2 regions of the Streptomyces sp. WAC04114 genome follow, and region 2 is predicted to be linked to the other one. Evidence: riboswitches for the same ligand, from Rfam matches in the RefSeq annotation. Region 2 holds a riboswitch; the other holds the start of a gene.

The links. Region 2 has a riboswitch for cyclic di-AMP ahead of K4G64_RS24035 (M23 family metallopeptidase). Riboswitches for the same ligand answer to the same signal wherever they lie in the genome.
Region 1: linked by a shared signal. The riboswitch ahead of K4G64_RS15455 (transglycosylase SLT domain-containing protein) and the one ahead of K4G64_RS24035 (M23 family metallopeptidase) in region 2 are both predicted to bind cyclic di-AMP.

The regions. Positions count from the first base shown of each region.
Region 1 is NZ_JAIGQA010000047.1:35,599-39,839, forward strand. It holds gene K4G64_RS15450 (HAD family hydrolase) at 1-629, shown strand, start outside; gene K4G64_RS15455 (transglycosylase SLT domain-containing protein) at 593-1,372, opposite strand; cyclic di-AMP (ydaO/yuaA leader) riboswitch at 1,378-1,553, opposite strand; gene K4G64_RS15460 (polyprenyl synthetase family protein) at 2,056-3,066, shown strand; gene K4G64_RS15465 (DUF2092 domain-containing protein) at 3,298-4,241, shown strand, end outside.
Region 2 is NZ_JAIGQA010000102.1:2,454-6,694, forward strand. It holds gene K4G64_RS24030 (GntR family transcriptional regulator) at 277-972, opposite strand; gene K4G64_RS24035 (M23 family metallopeptidase) at 1,159-1,947, opposite strand; cyclic di-AMP (ydaO/yuaA leader) riboswitch at 1,960-2,124, opposite strand; gene K4G64_RS24040 (pitrilysin family protein) at 2,327-3,715, opposite strand; gene K4G64_RS24045 (M16 family metallopeptidase) at 3,712-4,241, opposite strand, start outside.

The DNA.
Region 1 (4,241 bases), on a different contig from region 2:
AGGTGTACGACGCCGGCGCGGACCGGCTGCTGTGGTCCATCACGCTGGACCGGGAGCTGGCCGAGACCGCCCTCGGCAAGATCGAGGCCGAGGTGGGGCAGGTGTACGCGGCGGTCGACCAGGACGGGGTCGACGGGCTCACGCTGATCGAGCCGGGGTATCTGATGCCGCACCCGACCCTGCCCGCCGTGCGGGTCGAGCGGCGCGAGGAGCTGTGGGGCGAGCCCATCAGCAAGGTGCTGCTGCGCCATCCCCATCTGTCGGACGACGAGTTGGCGGCGACGGCCCGCTCGGTGGTCGGCTCGCTGGCCACGGTGACGATGTCGGGGCCCGGCACGGTCGAGCTCCAGCCGTGCGGGATCACCAAGGCCACGGGTCTGGCGCTGGCCGCCGAGCATCTGGGGCTGCGGCCGGCGGACACCATCGCCTTCGGCGACATGCCCAACGACATCCCGATGTTCGACTGGGCCGGCCACGGCGTCGCGATGGCCAACGCCCATCCCGAACTCAAGGCCGTGGCCGACGAGGTCACCCTGTCGAACGAGGACGACGGCATCGCCGTCGTCCTCGAGCGACTGCTGGGCGGGACGGCTCAGTACGGGCCGTTGACGTTGTCGATCGAGCCGTAGCGGTCGGCCGCGTAGTTGCAGGCCGCGGTGATGTTGGCGACCGGGTCGTACGGGTCCCACGACGTGCCCTCGACGTGGTAGGCCTGGAAGGTCGGGTCGATGGTCTGGAGCAGACCCTTCGACGGGGTGCCCTTGGCGGCGTTGGAGTCCCAGTTGTTGATCGCCAGGGGGTTGCCGGACGACTCGCGCATGACGTTGCGGTGGATGCCCTCGTAGGACCCGGGGATCCCCTTCTGCGCCATGATGTCCAGCGACTCGCGGATCCACCCGTCGAGGTCGTTCGCGTAGGTCTTCGCGGACGCCTGGGTGGCCTTGGCGACGCCGCCGGCGGGCTTGGCGGCCGGCTTGGCGGGGGCGGACGACTTGGTCGCCGTCTTCTTCGCCGCGTCCGTCTTGGTGGTCTTCACCGTCAGCTTCAGACCCGGGTGGATCAGCTTCGGGTTGTCGCCGACGGCGGCGCGGTTGTCCTTGTAGAGCTGCTTCCAGCCGCCCGAGACGTCGTACGTGGCCGCGATGCGGGCGAGCGAGTCGCCCTTGACCACGGTGTACGTGAGGGACTTGGCGGGCTGGGCCGCCCGCTGCACGGACTGTGCGGCGGCGGGTGCGCTCTGGGGCTCGGCGGCGCTCGCGTGCGTGGCGCCGAGAAGCGGAAGGGTGAGTGCTGCTCCGCCGGTACCGGCGGCGACGATGCCTCGGGTCAGCGGGTTGGTTCTGGGACGACGGTGCTTGCCTCGTGCGGCCATGGCGATGTTCCTCTCCGGCGCCTGCGAGGTGAGCTGTCGGGTTCGGGCCGGGAGGTGCCCGGCCGCGTACGGCGCTGTGTGCCGTACGCGGCTTCACCCCGAGCCGGGCCGCTGTGCGGACCGGCGACTTACCTGGGTCCCCCGCTCCTGCCACGCGTGAGTGAGTCGGTTCCTGTGGGGAGTCCGGGCGGCGGCAGGATTAGGCGTCCGCCGGACAGGGCCGGAACGTATGCGAGAGCACATGTCGGGAACAAGCACCTCAGTCACATATCGCGCGGTTGACCTTGGTCGGGGGCGTTTGGGCCGCTTGATCCTTTGCGGAAGCCAAGCCTCAACTGGCTTTCGGGGGAAGGCTTTAGGGGCCGCTGTCGCGGGGAGGGAGAAAAGGGGAAGGGGTGATTCAACTCACTGATCACGAGTCCGTGGGGCAATTTCCGCCAAGGGGAATTCGCCGACTCATCGCGGCAAATCGTGCATAACTCGCTACCTCTGGGTAAGTCGATAAATATCTGTTCTTATGGGTTGATCGAAAACATAACGGTCGTGATCGGATACCACCCGGCCTGTAGCCATGGGTGCTGGCGGTGATCGAAACGTGACCGGATACGCTGACTCGAGTGAGGGCAGCGACCTATCGACAATCCGCGTAACCACCGGCAGACACAGCAGACAGGAGACCCCTCGTGACCGACGTCGGGCCGTTCGGGCTGAGCGTGCGGGACCAGGCTCTGGAGGCCGATGTCCAGGCCGGATTGGCGGCTGTCGAGGAAGGCTTGCTCGAGGCCACCAAGAGTGAGGTGCCCTTCATCACGCAGGCCGCCCAGCATCTGGTGCGGGCCGGCGGCAAGCGGTTCCGTCCGCTGCTCGTGATGCTCTCCGCCCAGTTCGGTGACCGCCATGCGCCCGGCATCGTGCCGTCGGCCGTCGTCGTGGAGCTGACCCACCTCGCCACGCTCTACCACGACGACGTCATGGACGAGGCCGCCGTGCGCCGCGGCGTCGCGAGCGCGAACACCCGCTGGGGCAACTCCGTCGCGGTCCTCACCGGCGACTTCCTCTTCGCCCGCGCCTCGCACATCCTGGCCGACCTCGGCCCGGAGGCCGTGCGGGTGCAGGCCGAGGCGTTCGAGCGCCTGGTGACCGGCCAGATCCTGGAGACGGCCGGACCGCAGGACGGCCGCGACCCCATCGAGCACTACCTGGACGTGCTGGGCGGCAAGACCGGCTCGCTGATCGCCGTGTCGTGCCGGTTCGGCGCGATGATGTCCGGCGCCGACGAGACGGTCGTGGATGTCCTGACGCAGTACGGCGAGCGGCTCGGCGTCGCCTTCCAGCTCGCGGACGACGTCCTCGACATCGCCTCCGACTCCCACGAGTCCGGCAAGACCCCCGGCACCGACCTGCGCGAGGGCATCCCCACGCTGCCGGTGCTGCGGCTGCGCGAGCGGGCGGCCCGGCTCGGGCTCGCCGAGGACATCGCCCTGTGCGAGCTGCTCGACTCCGACCTCACCGACGACGCACGGCACGCCGAGGCGCTGCGCCTGCTGCGGGCCCACCCGGCGCTGGAGCAGGCCCGGCAGGACACCGTCCGCTACACCCAGGACGCCCGTTCGGCGCTGGCATCGCTGCCGGAGTGCACCGCGAAGGCGGCGCTCCTGGAGCTGTGCGACGCGGTGGTGCACCGGGCCGGCTAGCACGTCTCCCCCGTACGACCCCTACGGGTCGGGGGAGAAGCGGCCCTTCCGTGTCATACCCCAGCAGTAGGCGGAGTTGGGCCCCGGGTCTGACGTATGTCCCCGGCCGATTTGGTCAGATGGTGAGCACGGAAAACACCACTCCTCACCTGTTCGGGTGAGAATGGCGGCTCAGGGACGAGTGCGTGGACGACACGGACAGCCGCCGCCGACCACGGAGGTAGGGCACACATGGCACCGTACGCATCCGACGACAGCACGACCGCCGGGGAGGTCGACGAGCAGCGCTCCGGGCGGCGCAAAGCCGCGCGGTACGTCGTCCCGGTCACGGTGATAGGGGTGGCGGCCGCGACGATCGGGCTGGTCCCCGCGCTCGCCGACTCCGGTGACCCCGACCTCCCGAAGATCACCGCACAGCAGCTCATCGAGAAGATCGCCAAGTCGGATGTCGAGCAGCTGTCCGGCACGGTGAAGATCAGCACCGACCTCGGTCTGCCGAACCTCGGCGGCCTGGAGTCCGGCCTGCTGTCCGGCGCCGCCGGCCAGGGCGAGGGCGGCTCCTCGGCCGACCCGACGGCCAAGCTCACCGAACTCGCCTCCGGCACGCACACCCTGCGCGTCGCCGTCGACGGCCCGGACCGGCAGAAGCTGTCGCTGCTGGAGAACGCCGCCGAATACAGCGTCATCCACAACGGCAAGGACGTCTGGGGCTACGACAGCAAGTCCAACGAGGTCTACCACGGCACGTCTTCGACGAGCCCGGAGCGCGGCAAGGACCAGCAGCCGCCCGCCACGCCGAAGGACTTCGCCGAGGAGGCCCTGAAGGCGGCCGACGACACGACCTCCGTGACCGTCGACGGCACCGCCCAGGTCGCCGGCCGCGACGCCTACAAGCTCGTCGTCGAGCCGAAGCAGTCCGGCTCGACGGTCGGCGCGATCAGCATCGCCGTGGACGCGAAGACCGGCATGCCGCTGAAGTTCACCCTGACCCCGGCGAGCGGCGGCGCGGCCGTGGTCGACGCCGGTTTCACGAAGGTCAGCTTCGCCAAGCCGGCCGCCTCCACCTTCGACTTCACCCCGCCCAAGGGCGCGAAGGTCACCGAGGAGAAGGACCTCGACCAGGGCTCGAAGGAGGCTCCCGGCACGACCTTCGGCAAGGGCGGGGCAGGCAAGCA
Region 2 (4,241 bases):
AGTGCCCGATCCGGCGCACTGCGAGGGGCTCGCCCGACTCACCGGGCGGGCCCTTCGCCGTTCTCGGTCGGTGCGGTCGGGGCCCTGCCATTCCTGGTCGGCGCGGGTGGACCCCTGCCATTCACGGTCGGCGCGGGTGGGTCTTTCCCCCATTCCCGGGCGACACGATCGGACCCTTCATCCCATTACCCCTTCCACGCGGGGAGGAATTCCAAGAATCCGGGCAGCGGAAATAGCCCCCCGAGAATTGACTGCTCTTTGTATACGGCCGCCTTGTTAAAGCCGCGGGCTCGCCGTGTTTACGGGATGTTGCGAGTTCCTCACACGGCCGGCACGTTCCTCGGCGGAGCCGAACCGCAGGCGGTGCGCGCCCTTCGCACGCTCGGTGTGCAGCGCCGTGACCGCCCGCGCACGCTCGCCGTCCCCGCGCGCCACGGCGTCCACGATCGCGCCGTGCTCGGTCCAGGACTCCACCGGGCTGGCCGGCGCCTCCACGGCGTACATCCAGGCGATCTTGTGGCGGAGCTGGGTGAGCATCGAGATCAGCGCCGGGCTGCCGGAGGCTTGGGCGAGCGTCTCGTGGAACCAGCCGCCGAGAGAGCGCAGGTCGTCGCTGTTCCCGCGACGGGCCCGCTCCTGGCCCAGCCGCACCAGGCCCCGCAGGACCTTCAGATGCGCCTCGGTACGGCGCTGGGCGGCGCGGGCCGCACCGAGCGGCTCCAGCAGCATGCGCATCTCCAGCAGGTCGCCGGCCTCCTGCTCGGTGGGTTCCGCCACGCACGCGCCCGCGTGCCGGCGGGTCACCACGAAGCCCTCGGCCTCCAACGTGCGCAGCGCCTCCCGGACGGGCACCCGCGAGACGCCGTAGCGGCGTGCGAGGAGTTCCTCGGTGAGCCGGCTGCCGCGTGCGTGGACACCCGCGACGATGTCGTCCCGGATGGCCGTGCACACCGAGTGCGCGGGAATACGCATGACCGACCTCCGCTTAATCCCCGTGAAACGCCGACGAGCGACGTACGTTCCGTGACTCTATTGCAATGAGCCGGAATTTCCGACGGCAAGCGACAATCCATGGATATTTTTGGGACAGCAGGCGGTCGTAAACGCCGAAAGCCCCGGCTCGGGAGCCGGGGCTTTCGGGAAGCGGAGAGGTTCCGGTCAGAGACTCACGCCGTGCGAGCGGAGGTAGGCGACCGGGTCGATGTCCGAGCCGTACTCGGGGCTGGTGCGGGCCTCGAAGTGCAGGTGCGGGCCGGTGACGTTGCCGGTCGCGCCGGACAGGGCGATCTGCTGGCCCGGGGTGACCTGCTGGCCCACCGAGACGCCGATGGAGGACAGGTGGCCGTACTGGGTGTACGTCCCGTCGTTCATCTTGATGACGACCTGGTTGCCGTAGGAGCCGCCCCAGCCGGCCTCGACGACGGTGCCCGCGCCGACCGCGTGGACGGAGGTGCCGCTGGCGGCGTGGAAGTCGACACCGGTGTGGCTGCCGGAAGACCACAGGCCACTGCTGGCCTTGTAGCTGGTGGAGACGTACGAGCCGGAGATCGGGGCGACGAAGGTGTTCAGGCGCTTGCGCTCGGCCTCACGGGCGGCGCGCTCCTTGGCCGCTCGGGCCTTCTCGGCCGCCTCCTTGGCCCGCTCGGCCATCTCGGCGGCCTGCTTGCGGGCGGCCTCCTCGGCCTTCTGCTTGGCGGCGGCCTCATCGGCGGCGTGCCGCTGCGCGAGGGCCTGGGCGTCGATCTGCTGGGCCGCGGTGTCGCCCATGGTGACGACGGGCGTGAGACCGGTCTGCTCGGCACTGGGCTCGGCGGCGAAGGCAGCGGGGGCCGCCACGGTGCCGATCACGCCGGTGGTGGCGAGGGCCGCGACGCCCGCCGCGCGGGCGGTGGAGCGCTGCATCCTGCCGGGACGACGGTGCTTCCCGGTGGCGCGAGTGAACGCCATGTAGTGGCTGGTCCTTTCCTTCCCTCTCGCCTACCGGGTTAGCTGACGGGTTCGGAGCAGGAAGGTCTCCTACGGACTCCCTCGCGACTCGCGCGGGCGCCCGATTCACCCCAGGGACTGCGATGGGTCCCCGGCTCCCCTGGCTCGCGCCGTACGGGGACTCGGCGATGACTGTCCGGTGCCGCGGGTGCGGCGCACTGCCTGACGAACAGCCCGGATGACGCTAAGCGGCGCCACTTTCAATTCCCAAACGAATCCCGGCTTTTGTAGCGCATCCCACAGGGCAGACAGGCAACTCCCATCCCAATTCGGGCATAAAGGGGCCCTGGTGCCTTTGAAGACAACCAGGGCCCCCGCGCGCGTGCGGTGACGCGTGTCGCTACTCGGCGGCGACGACGGTGACTTCGCCGATGCCGAGGGCCTCGACCGGTGCCTTGATCTGCGCCGCGTCACCGACGAGGACGGTCACCAGACGGTCCACCGGGAAGGCGCTCACAGCCGCCGCGGTGGCCTCCACGGTGCCGGTCGCGGCGAGCTGCCGGTACAGCGTGGCCTGGTAGTCATCGGGCAGGTGCTGCTCGACCTGGTCGGCCAGCGTGCTCGCGACGGCCGCCGCCGTCTCGTACTTGAGCGGCGCCACACCCACCAGGTTCTGCACGGCGACGTCCCGCTCGGCGTCGGTCAGCCCCTCGGCGGCGAGGGTGCGCAGCACCGTCCACAGGTCCTGGAGGGCGGGGCCGGTGTTGGGCGTGTCGACGGAACCGCTGATGGCGAGCATCGCGGCGCCCGTGCCGTCCGGGGCGGACCTGAGGACCTGGCCGAACGCCCGTACGCCGTAGGTGTAGCCCTTCTCCTCGCGCAGGACGCGGTCCAGGCGGGAAGTGAGGGTGCCGCCGAGGCAGTACGTGCCGAGCACCTGCGCGGGCCACACGCGGTCGTGCCGGTCCGGCCCGATCCGGCCGATCAGCAGCTGCGTCTGGACGGCGCCGGGGCGGTCCACGATGACGACCCGGCCGGTGTCGTCGGCGGTGACCGGAGGCACGGGACGCGGCTCGGCCGAGGAGCCCGTCCAGGCACCCAGGGTGTCCCCGAGCAGGGCGTCCAGGTCGATGCCGGTGAGGTCGCCGACGACCACGACGGTGGCCGTGGCGGGGCGGACGTGCTTCTCGTAGAAGGCGCGTACGGCCGCGGAGTCGATGGCGGCGACGGTCTCCTCGCTGCCCTGCCGGGGCCGCGACATGCGCGAGTCCGCCGGGAACAGCTCCTTGGAGAGCTCCTTGGCACCGCGGCGCGAGGGGTTGGCCAGCTCGTGCGGGATCTCGTCGAGGCGGTTGTTGACCAGCCGCTCGACCTCGCTGTCGGCGAAGGCGGGCGCCCTCAGGGCGTCGGCGATCAGGCCCAGGCCCTTGGCGAGCCGGGAGGCGGGCACCTCCAGGCTGAGCCGGACACCGGGGTGGTCGGCGTGCGCGTCGAGGGTGGCGCCGGCGCGCTCCAGTTCCGCAGCGAAGTCCTCGGCGGAGTGCTTGTCGGTGCCCTCGGAGAAGGCCCGGGCCATGATCGTGGCCACACCGTCGAGTCCGGCCGGTTCGGCCTCCAGGGGGGCGTCCAGCAGCACCTCCACGGCGACGACCTGCTGGCCGGGGCGGTGGCAGCGCAGCACCGTCAGGCCGTTGCCGAGCGTGCCGCGCTCGGGGGCCGGGAAAGCCCACGGCCGGGCGTCGCCCGCCTGCGGCCGGGGGTGGAAGTCCATCGTGGCGAGCTCGGTCACTTGGCCGCCTCCTCGTTCTCGTCGGTGGCCGCGGCTGCGGTGTCGTCGGTGGTGCCGGCGTCCTCGGCGCTCTCGTCGGCGACGGGCTCGTAGACGAGCACCGCGCGGTTGTCGGGTCGCAGGCGGGCCTTGGCAACCTCCTGGACCTCCTCCGCCGTGATCTCCAGCACGCGCTGGACGGCGGTCAGGGCGAGCTGCGGGTCTCCGAAGAGCACGGCGTACCGGCACAGTTCGTCGGCGCGGCCCGCGACCGTGCCGAGCCGGTCCAGCCACTCGCGCTCCAACTGGGCCTGGGCGCGCTCCATCTCCTCGGGCGTGGGGCCCTCCTCGGCGAACCGGGCGAGCTCCTCGTCGATGGCCGCCTCGATGACCGGAACCTCCACGTCACCGGACGTCTTCACGTCCAGCCACCCCAGGGAGGGCGCACCGGCGAGCCGCAGCAGGCCGAAGCCGGCCGCCACAGCCGTACGGTCGCGGCGCACGAGCCGGTTGTAGAGGCGGGAGGACTCGCCGCCGCCGAGGACGG